2 regions of the Cryobacterium sp. Sr8 genome follow, and region 2 is predicted to be linked to the other one. Evidence: riboswitches for the same ligand, from Rfam matches in the RefSeq annotation. Region 2 holds a riboswitch; the other holds the start of a gene.
The links. Region 2 has a riboswitch for thiamine pyrophosphate ahead of E3T54_RS06205 (ECF transporter S component). Riboswitches for the same ligand answer to the same signal wherever they lie in the genome.

Region 1 (5,801 bases), on a different contig from region 2:
AGGAGCGTGCGTTCGTATCCGGCGAACTCTGCCGAGGTGGTCATCGACAGCTCGCGCGGCCGGGGCAGGTCGATGGTCAGGTTCAGCCGCACGGATGCCGGCCGCGCGCTGAGGACGACCACCCGGTCGGCGAGGTAAATCGCCTCACGGATGTCGTGGGTGATCAGCACCGCAGTCCAGGCGTTCTGGGACCACACCCCCTGCAACCAGGACTGCATGTCGGTGCGGGTGAGGGAGTCCAGGGCCCCGAACGGCTCGTCCAGCAACAGGACATCTCTGCCCTGCACCACGGTGCGCAGCAAGGCCGCGCGCTGGCGCATGCCTCCGGAGAGTTCGAAAGGATGTGCATCTTCAAAACCGGACAGGCCGAAGGCCGCAAAGAGACTGGCCGCCCGTGCTCGGGCGGTCTTCTTGGTTTCCCCCGCAACCTCGAGGCCGAGGGATGTGTTCTCCAGAATGCTGCGCCACGGGAACAACAAATCCTTCTGCGGCATGTATGCGAAGTGTTCGTGTTGACCGGTGACGACATCCCCGTCGACTAAGACCTCGCCGGAACTGGCCGTCTCCAGGCCGGCCATGATGTTGAACATGGTGCTCTTGCCGCATCCGCTCGGACCGATCACGGCAACGAATTCGCCCGGCCGCGCCGAGAAGGCGATGTCGTCGAGGACCGGCCGTACCTGCCCGTGGCCGAGCGGAAACGACTTACCTATTCCGCGCAGTTCGATCTTCGGGGGAGTCGCCTCAGCCATGCCAGCTCCTGCGTTCCTTCGAATGCCAAGGGATGATCGCCCGTTCGGCGACGTAGGTCAACAGGAACAGGCACACGCTCACGAACGCGGTCACCGCAACGGCAGCCAACACAAGATCGGTGCGAAACGAGTTCTTCATCACCGCCATATAAATGCCCAGGCCTCGCTCGGCGCCGACGTACTCGGCAAAAATGGCACCGGTGACGGCGTAGGCGATTCCGATTCGAAGGGCCGTGAAGAACGAGGGAAGCGCCGACGGAAGACGCACGTACACGAACTGCTTCCACCGGTTAGCCCCCATGCTGCGCAGCAGATTGATCGCGTCCCGATCGGTGCGGTTGAAGCCGTCAATCAGTCCGACCGTGACCGGAAAGAATGTCACCAGGGCGATGACGATGACTTTGGGCAGCATTCCGAATCCGAACCAGATGATCATCAGCGGCGCGATCGCAATGATGGGTATAGCTTGGGATGCCACCAGCAGTGGCACCAGTGCTCGCCGCAGCCATGGCGAAAAATCGATCAGGATTGCCAGCGTCCAAGCGACGGTCAGGGAGACGGCGAAGCCGAGAAACGTCTCCTGCAGGGTGGGGAGCGTATTGTCCCAGATCGTGGTGCGGGCCTCCCAGCCCTGCTGAAGAATGCGCTGCGGGGAGGGCAGGATCGCCGGCTGCACTCCGCCTGCCGTCACCGCCACCTGCCAGGTGATCACGAGCGCGGTGAGGATCGCGGCGGGAGGCGCTAGCGCCGAGAGTGCAGTCGTGCGGGGCGCTGTAGCCCGCTTCACGGTGATGCTATTTTTCACTGAGGTAGTGCTCAGTGAACAGTGTCGACGTGTCCAGCGGCGCTGTGAGCGGTTTGCCGTCTTCGTCGGCCAAGAGGCCGGCACGGTAGAGGGAATCGGCCAGCTGCTGCCAGGTGTCTGCCGTTTGAGTGCCTACTTTACCGTTGGCGTCTTTGAGGTAGGAAGCGCTCAGTTTTTCCTGGCTTTGGTACACGAGTTCCGTGTTTTCGAAGGCACCGGGGTTGGCGTCGATCAAAATCTTCGCCGCGGCATCTGGATGGTCGGCGGCGTATTGGTACCCCTTTTGCAGGGCCTGGACGAACTGAGCAGTGGCGGCAGGGTACTTGGCCGTCCAGTCCCGGTTTGCCTCGACGATCACCGAGTATTGGTCCGGTAGGCCATAGTCGTGCAGAGCGAAGAACTTCATCGGGGTGCCGCGAAGAGCGGCGTCGATGCCCTCCCAGGTGGTGAATGCCGAGGTGAAGTCAACTTTGCCGGCATAGAGGGCCTCATAGGCGGAGGTGCCCAGCGTGATTTTCCTAAACTCGCCCGTTCCACCGTCGTTCTTGATGACATCCGCAGCCTCGGTGGGGAAAGTTGCGCTGGGGTCTGCCATGCCGAGGGTCTTGCCGTCGAGGTCCTTGGGGCTGCGAATGTCGTCGCGGCTGGCCAGGACCCCGATCGCCGTAGCGTCGTGCTGCAGCACCGACATCACCGAGATGTTGCGCACACCCGCTGCCGCCGCGAAGGTGGCCGCGTCCTGGAAGCTGATACCGAAGTCAGCTGAGCCGGCGTTGATGAGTGCGTCGGTGGATGACTGGCTGTATGGGAGCACCTTCACCTCAAGCCCCGCCTGCGTGAAGTAGCCCTTCTCAAGAGCGACATACAGCCCGGTGTGATTGGTGTTCGGTGTCCAGTCCAAGGCGAAGGTCACCGGAGTCAACGCGGTAGACGAGGCGGTGCCAGTCGCCGAGCCTGAGGCGCAGCCACTCAGAACTGTCGCCGCGGCAAGAGCCAGCGCGCCCACCGTCACCCACGACGAAGGCGCACTTTTGAGTAGAGATAGTTGCACTGTCGTGCCCTCCTTGATTGCAGGAATATCAGGGCACGGGTGTGAGAAAATTGCCTCCCTGCGCTGGCATGATCCAGATCAGGTTCGACGGTCGAAGATTGATAATCTTCCTCTCAGCCCGGCTCACCGGACTCCCGTGTTCAAGACGAGTGTAACCAAGAAACAGCCAAGCCTGGACGAACAACGTGTTGGTTCACACTCCATGCGTGCGTACCAAGTCATCGAACAGCACCATTACGACTCCGACGAGGTCGCCGCCAGATCCCCACTCTCGCCGCGCGCTTGCAGACAATCACAACCAGAAAAAAGGGGCCAGAACATGGCCGAACGCAAACATGGCTAAACGCAGCCCCTGACACAGAGTGCTACGTTGTTCCTCGTCCACACGGGAGCCCTCTTGCAGGGGCTGAGAGGAAGCTGAGGCAGCTTCGACCGTTGAACCTACCGGGTAATGCCGGCAAAGGAAGTGAAGTTGATGCGTTACGCCCACCCCAACCCCGCCTCTGCCCCCGCTCAACTGCCACCGTCTGCACCGCCAGGCATGCGCCGCGCCATACGGGGCGGGATCTTCGGCAACTATGTGGACCAATTCGACATCTTCCTACCCGTCATCGCCCTGACGCCAGCAGCGGCGCATCTTTTCGGGTCGGAAAACCTGGTCAGCAACGCCGGACTGATCTTTGTCGCGACGCTGCTCGGGCGGCCGATAGGAGCAGCGATCTTCGGTCCGATCTCCGACCGCATCGGCCGCACGGCGACGACCAAGGTCGCACTCACCGGCGTGGCGCTGACGACACTGCTCATCGCACTGGTTCCCAGCCACGCCGTGTTCGGTGCAGGATCGCTCCTGTTGATCCTGGCGCTGCGTTTTCTCGGCGGAATTTTTCTCGGCGGTGAATACACCTCGGCTGTTCCACTGGCGATGGAATGGTCCGAACCTGAACGGCGAGGGCTTGTCAGCGGGCTGATCATGTGGATGTCACCCTGGGCCAACGCCACCATCGCCGGCCTGGTGTTCGTACTCCACGGCACGCTCGACACCGCCAGCTACAACGCATGGGGCTGGCGCATCCCATTCCTGCTCGGCGCCGTGCTCGCTTTTGGAATGCTCGCCTATTATCGTGCCCGGGTTGAGGATTCCCCGATGTGGACCCAGACCCCACGCCGCACGAACCCGCTGAAGGAAATTCTCATCGGCGAACACCGCCGGGCGCTGTGGCAGGTATTCATTCTGATGAGCGGCATGTGGTTGCTGACTTACATGGCCATCCCGGTGCTGACTGGGCAACTCGGCGCCGATGCCGACGTGGGCGCACAAACCATAACGTTCGCGATGATGTGCGGCACCGCCGCAAGCGCCTTCACCATGGCCGGTTGTGGGCACCTGTCGACGTTCACCGGCCGCCGCGTTTTCTTCATCGGCTTCGGCCTGATCGCAGCGGTACTGGGACCGGTGATCTTCCTAGCCGTCTTCACCGCCGCCGGCACCACGGCTTTGGTGCTGCTGGTCGTGGCGCTGCAGATCGTCACCGTTTCCGGCTACGGCCCGGTCGGCGCCTACCTGGCCGAACGCTTCCCGACTGCCGTGCGCTCCAGCGGCTACGGGGTCGGTTATAGCCTTTCCATCGTCATTCCAGCCCTCTACCCGTACTATCTGCCGGCCCTGCAGAATGTGCTCGGCGACCACGGCGCCGTCGCAGCGCTGCTCGCACTGGCTGGAGCGCTCGTGCTGACCGGCGCGCTGGCCGGCCCCGAAACAGTGCGGGTCAGCCTTGGGGCGGCCCGCCTGCCCACAACCGATGAAAGTGGTGGATAGGACCACGCCCGGTACCGACCTCGAGTTCGTCGGCGTGTTCCAGACTCTCCTGCAACCAGGACTTAGTCATCGATAACGCGACGCTCCAGTCCCCGAGCCGGGCCTGCAATGTCGCCATCGCCGACGACATCGAACATCCGGTTCCGTGGGTATTGGCGGTGTCCACCCGATCGGCTGCAACCTCAATCATCTGCCGGCCGGCGGGCAGCTGGCCGGTGGCATCCACCAGCGCGTCCGGGCACACGGCACCCTCTAGATGGCCGCCCTTGACCAGCACAATGACCTTATGCGCCGACGAGAGTCGCTTGCCCTGCTCGAGTGCGTGCGGCCAGGTCGAAGCGGTCGGCTCTCCCAACAGCACCCCCAATTCCGCCAGGTTCGGTGTGACCAAGTCGACCCGGCTGAGCAGCCGGATCATGGCGCTTTCTGCAGCCGGCTCGAGCAGCCGGTCGCCGCTGGTGGCGACCATCACCGGGTCAAGCACCACCACCGGCGGTTTCACCTTCTCCAACCAGTCATCGACGGCCTGAACGATCTCGGCATTGCCGAGCATCCCGATCTTGACCGCATCGATAGTGACGTCGTCACTGACGGCATCGAGCTGTTCACGAAGGAAGGCCACCGGCGGAATATGCACCGACCTCACCCCGTGGGTGTTCTGGGCAACCAGCGCGGTGACGACGGCCATCCCGTAGCCGCCCTGCGCGGCAATGCTCTTCAAGTCCGCCTGGATGCCGGCCCCACCTGTTGGATCGGTGCCAGCGATGCTCAGAACTCGGGGTACTGTGCGCGGCAGGACGGTACGAATCATCGGTTCCACTCCTCCACAAAATCCTCGGCCACCCGTTTCGGGTCCGCGGCGGCACAGATCGCGGAGACCACTGCGACACCTGCCGCCCGCGCCCGGCGCAGCTCGCCCACGTCGTCCAGCAAGACTCCGCCAATGGCCACGCAAGGCAGGCCTGCCACGGCAGCGAACCCGGCGAAACCGTCCACGCCGATCGGCGTCGGATGGTTCACTTTTGTGGCCGTCGCCCGGATCACACCAGCGCCCAGGTAGTCGACCGTTCTATCTGGCAGGAGAGCCACCTGGCGGAAGTGATCGACAGTATTGGCGGTCAACCCGATGATCGCGTCGTCGCCGACGATCATCCTCACGGCCGTAACCGGAAGGTCGCTTTGGCCGACGTGGACGCCATGCACGCGGGCGCCCGCAGCGCGGGCAGCCAGGAACACGTCGATCCGGTCGTTGATGAGAATCGCGGCCAGGTCACCGACAGCCTCGGATATGCGCAATACGAGCTGGTAGAAGTCGGCAGCGGACGCATCTTTCTCCCGGATCTGCACCGTTCGGACGCCACCGGCTACCGCAGCCCG
Region 2 (5,801 bases):
AGGTGGTCGATTCGCAGCCTCTGCAGCAGGGTGTCCACCCGGGCAGAGATCACCGGCTCCGGGAGTCCGAGCGCGAGGGGCCCGACGGCCAGCTCCGCTCGGACCGTGCCGGCCACGAACTGGTGCTCGGGGTCCTGGAACACCGTGCCGATGCGGGTGAGCAGTTGGCGGGACGTCCAGCGGATCGGTTCGGCCGGGGCTCCGCCGGACAAGCGCGGGTCCGCGAGCACCCGACCGGCGGCCGGCTTCAGAAGGCCGGCCAGGGTCAGGGCCAGCGTGGACTTCCCCGCCCCATTCGGTCCGGTGATGGCCAGCGCGGCCCCCTCGATGACCTCAACCTCGATGTCGCGTGCGACGACCGCATCCCGGGTACGCGCGATGGCGAGCGCCTGCGTTCCGAGGAGGCGAGCGGATGCCTGCGGCGTCCGGCGCCGCGCGGGGAGGTCGTGCGCGATGCCCGGAACCCACACCCCGGAAGCCGACAGCCGGTCGCCCTCCGCCGGGAGCACATCGCCCGGCCGGCCGTCGGCCAGGACTCCCCCGGCCGGGTCGAGCACGATGACGCGGTTGACGAGGTGCTGCCACACGCCGACCCGATGCTCGATCACGACGAAGGTGGCCTCCGTGTGCTCGAGCACCCGGGCCACCGATTCCCGCACTTCCAGCACGCCGGACGGATCGAGGTTGGCCGTGGGTTCATCGAGCAGCAGCAGCCCCGGACGCATCGCCAGCACTCCGGCCAGGGCGAGGCGTTGCTTCTGTCCGCCGGACAGCGCGGAGGTGGGGTGGCCGAGGGGCAGGTCGAGTCCGACCATCGCGAGCGAGTCGCACACCCGGCGCCAGATCTCCTCCCGCGGCACACCGAGGTTCTCGCAGCCGAACGCGACGTCGTCGCCGACCCGGGCGAGGATCACCTGGGAATCCGGGTCCTGCATCACCAGCCCCACCTGCCCGCGCGCGTCGGCCGGACTGCTCCCGTTGACGAGGAGCCGCCCCCGTTCCTCGCCTTCCTCGGCGGCGCCGATCACCCCGGCCAGGGCGTGCACGAGGGTGGATTTCCCCGCCCCGGATGCGCCGAGCAGCAACACCCGCTCGCCCGGGTCGATGCGGAGGTCGAGGTCCCTGACCGCCCACGCCCGCCGTCCGGCATGACGCCAGCCCCAGCCGGAGGCGTCGATCGACGCCCCCGCAACGCGGAGGTCTGGTGCTGCCGGCGGCGTCATCAGTGCGACTAGACGTCGGCGCGAATCTCGCGACCCGCGGCGAACCGGCCGAGTGCCCCCGTCCTGGCGAGGCCGCGCATGGCCAGCCAGGACAGCAGCCCGGCGATCACTGCGCCGGACACGACGGCGGACACCGTGTAGATCGTCGCGAACGCCGCGGCCGAGCCGGGGTACCAGAGCACCAGGTCGTTGATCGCGAGGGCCAGGCCCGCCCCGGCGCCGGCCAGGACGGCGACGTACGCACGGTAGTTGGCGTAGAGGAACACCGCGAACACCAGCTCCGCACCGAGTCCCTGGGCCAGCCCGGAGACGAGCGTGAGCGGACCCCACTGGTTGCCGATCAGCGTGGACACGACGGCAGCGAGAAGTTCGGTGTAGAGCGCGGCCCCTGGCTTGCGAATGATCAGGCCGCCGAGCACCCCGGCGAAGAGCCATCCGCCGCCCAGGAGGGCCTGCAGGCCGGGAAGGAGGGGCGTGAGCGGGGCGCTGAGCGGAACGTAGGCGGTGTTCCAGGCGAAGAAGATCAGTCCGCTGGCGACGCCGATGACGCTGGCGACGACGATGTCGACGACCCGCCACCTCAGGTTGCGCGGCTTGCGGGCCGTCGTCTGGGCGGGAATCCGGGGGGTGGTTGTTGCATGCACTTGTCGTGCCCTTTCCGTAGTGAATACAGGGCACGGGTTACGAGATTATTTGCCTCCCTGCGCTGGCATGATCCAGATCAGGTTCGACGGTCGAAGCCAGGTAGCTTCCTCTCAGCCCGGTCAACCGGACTCCCGTGTTCGCTTCGATTATAGACCCGCCTAGACTCGCAGGATGGAGTCCACCGGCGTCGGCGCACCCGGTCGCCCCGGATGAGCGTCGCCGTCCCCCTGATCCTGGCCGCCGTCCTGCTGGTGCTGATGCGATCGTTCATCCTGCGCCGACGCCGGATCCGCCGAGGGCTCCCGGTGCGTGGACCGTGGCGGCTGCCCCGGCTGGGACGGCGACGACGGTCCTAGCCGCGTGTACGCTGGATACTGGTGAGCCGGGAAGTCTGGTCGGCATTTCATTCAGTGCGCCCGGAACTCGAGCGCAGAACGTGTGCCGAAACCCAGAGGATTTCCCCTGTGACTCAACCATCGCTCACCCCCCAGCCTTCCGCCAGGGCCCGGATCTTCGGCCGCAGCAGCTACCCCGAGTACCTGCGCGTCGCGTCGATCCTGCGCAAGGAGACCGTGGGCGGCGCCCTGCTGCTGGCCGCAACCGTTGTCGCGCTGGTCCTGGCCAACACCCCGGCCGCGCCCTTCTACTTCGCCCATCGCGACTTTGAGGTCGGCTATGAACCGTGGCACCTGAGGCTCAGTCTCGGCACCTGGGCCGCGGACGGCCTCCTGGCCATCTTCTTTTTCCTGGCCGGGCTGGAGCTCAAACGTGAATTCGTGGCCGGCGAACTGCGCGTCGTCAGCCGTGCCGTCGTGCCCGTCGCGGCCGCGGTCGGCGGGGTCATCGTCCCGGCACTGGTCTTCGTCGCGATCAACCTCGGCGGCGGCGCCGGCGCCCTGCGCGGCTGGGCCATCCCCACGGCCACCGACATCGCCTTCGCCGTCGCCGTCCTGGCCGTCATCGGTTCCCACCTGCCGAGCGCCCTGCGCATCTTCCTGCTGACCCTGGCCGTCGTGGACGACCTGCTGGCGATCGTGATCATCGCGCTCTTCTACTCCGCCGACATCCAGGTCGTCCCGCTGCTGCTCGCGGTGCTGCCCCTGGCCCTCTACGCGTTCCTGGCGCATCGATACTCGGAGTTCTTCGTGGCGCGGGCGTTCGCGGCGTGGCTCATTCTGCTGCCGCTGGGCGCCATGACCTGGGCGCTCGTGCACGGTTCGGGCATCCACGCGACCGTGGCCGGCGTTCTCCTCGGCTTCGCCGTTCCGGTGCTGGCCCGCGGCCGGGACGGCGGCACCGGCGACGGCGCGGGCCTGGCCGAATCCTTTGAACACCGTTTCCGCCCGCTGTCGGCGGGGGTGGCCGTGCCGATCTTCGCGTTCTTCTCGGCCGGCGTCGCCATCGGCGGCGGCCAGGGCCTGGTGGATGCGCTGAGCGACCCGGTGGCCCTCGGGATCATGGCGGCGCTCGTTCTCGGCAAGCCGGTGGGGGTCCTGCTCGCCACCTGGCTGGTGACGAAGACCACCAGGGCCTCACTCGACCCCGACCTGGCCTGGGTGGACATCGTCGGAGTGGCCGTGCTCGCCGGGGTGGGGTTCACGGTCTCCCTGTTGATCAGCGAGCTCGCGTTCGGCCACGGGAGCGCGGAGGACGACCACGCCAAGGTGGCGATCCTCTCGGGCTCGCTGCTGGCGGCGCTGCTGGCCACCGTGCTGCTGCGCGCGAGGAACCGCCACTACCGCCGGATCCAGGAGAAAGAGAACACGGACGCCGACCTCGACGGGGTTCCCGACGTCTTCCTGCCCGAGCCGGGCCGGGAAGCGCCCGCCGGCTGACCGTCGGCGCGGCCAATCCCCGGCGCGGCTTACTTCTTCAGCGCGGCTACTTCTTCAGTGCGCGGATCACGCGGGAAAGCGCGTGGCCGGCGACCCAGACGAACGGGATCGCCACCACGAGCAACGAGACGACGTTCGGGTCGAAACGCACCGTGTTGCCCGTCTTGACGTAGGCGCCGATCGGCACGGACATCCCGCCGCCGCCACCGCCCGCGGCCCCGCCTTCGGTCTCCCCGGCGTCACCGCCGCCGAAACCATACTGGACGAGTGCCACCGGGACGAGCGTGACTCCCTCCACCTGGATCGGATCGCCGTAGGCCGATCGCACACCGACGGATCGAGCATTTTCTGCGAGCTTCAGCACAAGGTTGGTCATGCCGCTCAGGTTACCCCCTGTCGGGTTTGAGGTGCGAGGCCGGCTTCACCGCGCCACGCCCGAAGCGCGCGGTCACCGTGTCAACGGCGAGTTCCGCCTCGCGCCAGTCGTCGTCGGGATCCCACAGGCCGAGGCCCGCTCCGTCCCCGGATCCCAGCTGCTCCACGCGCACCCCGATCAGCCGCACCCGGATTCCGGAGGCCGCAAGGGCGTCGAAGACGGCGACGACCTCCTCGTAGATGCGCCGGCCCACGTTGGTGGGCTCGGGCAGGGTGCGCGAGCGGGTGACCGTGCTGAAGTCGGCGTAACGCACCTTCAGCACGACCGTGCGGCCCACGAGGCCGGCGCCGCGGAGGCGGGCGGCCACCGCATCCGCCTGCCGGAGAATCTCGCTGCGCAGGCGGGCGACATCCGTCACGTCGTGTTCGAAGGTCACCTCATGGCCGATGCTCTTTTCCTCGCGGTCCACGCTGACGGCGCGAGGGTCCCGCCCCCAGGCGAGGTCGTGCAGCTTGCGGCCGGCCGCCTCCCCGACCCCGGCCTGGAGCACGGACAACGGGGTGTTCGCGATATCGCCGATCCGCTTCAAGCCGAGCCGCAGGAGGGTCTGCTCGGTGGTCGCCCCGACGCCCCAGAGCGCGCCGACCGGCAGCGGATGCAGGAAGGCGATCGTGTCGTCGGCGGGGATGACGAGCAGGCCATTGGGTTTCGCCCGGCCGGACGCGAGCTTTGCGACGAATTTCGTGGACGCGGCCCCGACCGAGCAGGTGAGCCCGGTCTCGGTCTCCACCCGCCGCCGGATCAGCGCGCCGATCTCGGCGGGAGAGCCGTGGATGCGCCGGGCCCCGGCCACGTCGAGGAACGCCTCGTCGATCCCGAGCGGTTCCACCAGCGGGGTCACATCGTTGAAGATGGCCATGACGCGCCGGGAGAAGTCCTGGTAGCGGCTCATGTGCGGCTCCAGCACGACCGCGTCGGGGCAGCGGCGCAGCGCGAGGGACATCGGCATGGCCGAATTCACGCCGTACCGCCGGGCCACATAGTTGGCCGCGGTCACGACCGACCGGCCGGAACGGTGGCCCACAACGACCGGCCGGTCGACGAGTTCGGGGTGGTCGAGGAGCTCGACCGAGGCGAAGAACGCGTCCAGGTCGACGTGCAGCATGGTCGCTCGAGAGTCATCGACCGGGGTGGTCGTGACCTCTCGGTTGCTGCCGTCCTGCCTACTCATCAGGATGACCCTAACCCACCGGGGGCGGGGCCGCACACCGGCTCACGCGCGGGCTCGGCGGTCGGCCTCAGCGCACGATCTTTTCCGCCCCGGCAATGCGCTGGGCGATGTAGATCGGGACGATCGACACGATGACGAGCACCACGGCGATGACGTTGACGACGGGGGCCTGGTTCGGCCTGAAGAGGTTGTCCAGGATCCAGAGGGGCAGGGTCTTCACCCCGGCTCCCGCGGTAAAGGTCGTCACAATGATCTCGTCGAAGCTGAGCGCGAAGGCGAGGAGACCGCCGGCGAAGAGCGCCGAGCGCAGCTGGGGGAAGGTGATCAGCCGGAACGTGGTCCACAGGCCGGCGCCGAGGTCTGCGGACGCGTCCTCGATGCTCGTTCCCAGCCGCCGGAGACGCGCGATCACGTTGTTGAACACGGTGACGATGCAGAAGGTGGCATGGGCGACGATCACCGTGTAGATCGACAGCTGCACGCCGAGGATG

Region 1: linked by a shared signal. The riboswitch ahead of E3T54_RS05060 (MFS transporter) and the one ahead of E3T54_RS06205 (ECF transporter S component) in region 2 are both predicted to bind thiamine pyrophosphate.

Annotation. Positions count from the first base shown of each region.
Region 1 is NZ_SOHO01000030.1:4,414-10,214, forward strand. Features, by position in the region: gene E3T54_RS05045 (ABC transporter ATP-binding protein) at 1-752, opposite strand, end outside; gene E3T54_RS05050 (ABC transporter permease) at 745-1,557, opposite strand; gene E3T54_RS05055 (ABC transporter substrate-binding protein) at 1,547-2,608, opposite strand; TPP riboswitch at 2,647-2,756, opposite strand; TPP riboswitch at 2,984-3,091, shown strand; gene E3T54_RS05060 (MFS transporter) at 3,060-4,424, shown strand; gene thiD (bifunctional hydroxymethylpyrimidine kinase/phosphomethylpyrimidine kinase) at 4,375-5,235, opposite strand; gene thiE (thiamine phosphate synthase) at 5,232-5,801, opposite strand, start outside.
Region 2 is NZ_SOHO01000038.1:17,549-23,349, forward strand. Features, by position in the region: gene E3T54_RS06200 (ABC transporter ATP-binding protein) at 1-1,223, opposite strand, end outside; gene E3T54_RS06205 (ECF transporter S component) at 1,232-1,867, opposite strand; TPP riboswitch at 1,905-2,013, opposite strand; gene E3T54_RS16730 (hypothetical protein) at 2,078-2,224, shown strand; gene nhaA (Na+/H+ antiporter NhaA) at 2,324-3,703, shown strand; gene E3T54_RS06215 (hypothetical protein) at 3,750-4,079, opposite strand; gene E3T54_RS06220 (DNA polymerase IV) at 4,090-5,310, opposite strand; gene E3T54_RS06225 (ABC transporter permease) at 5,378-5,801, opposite strand, start outside.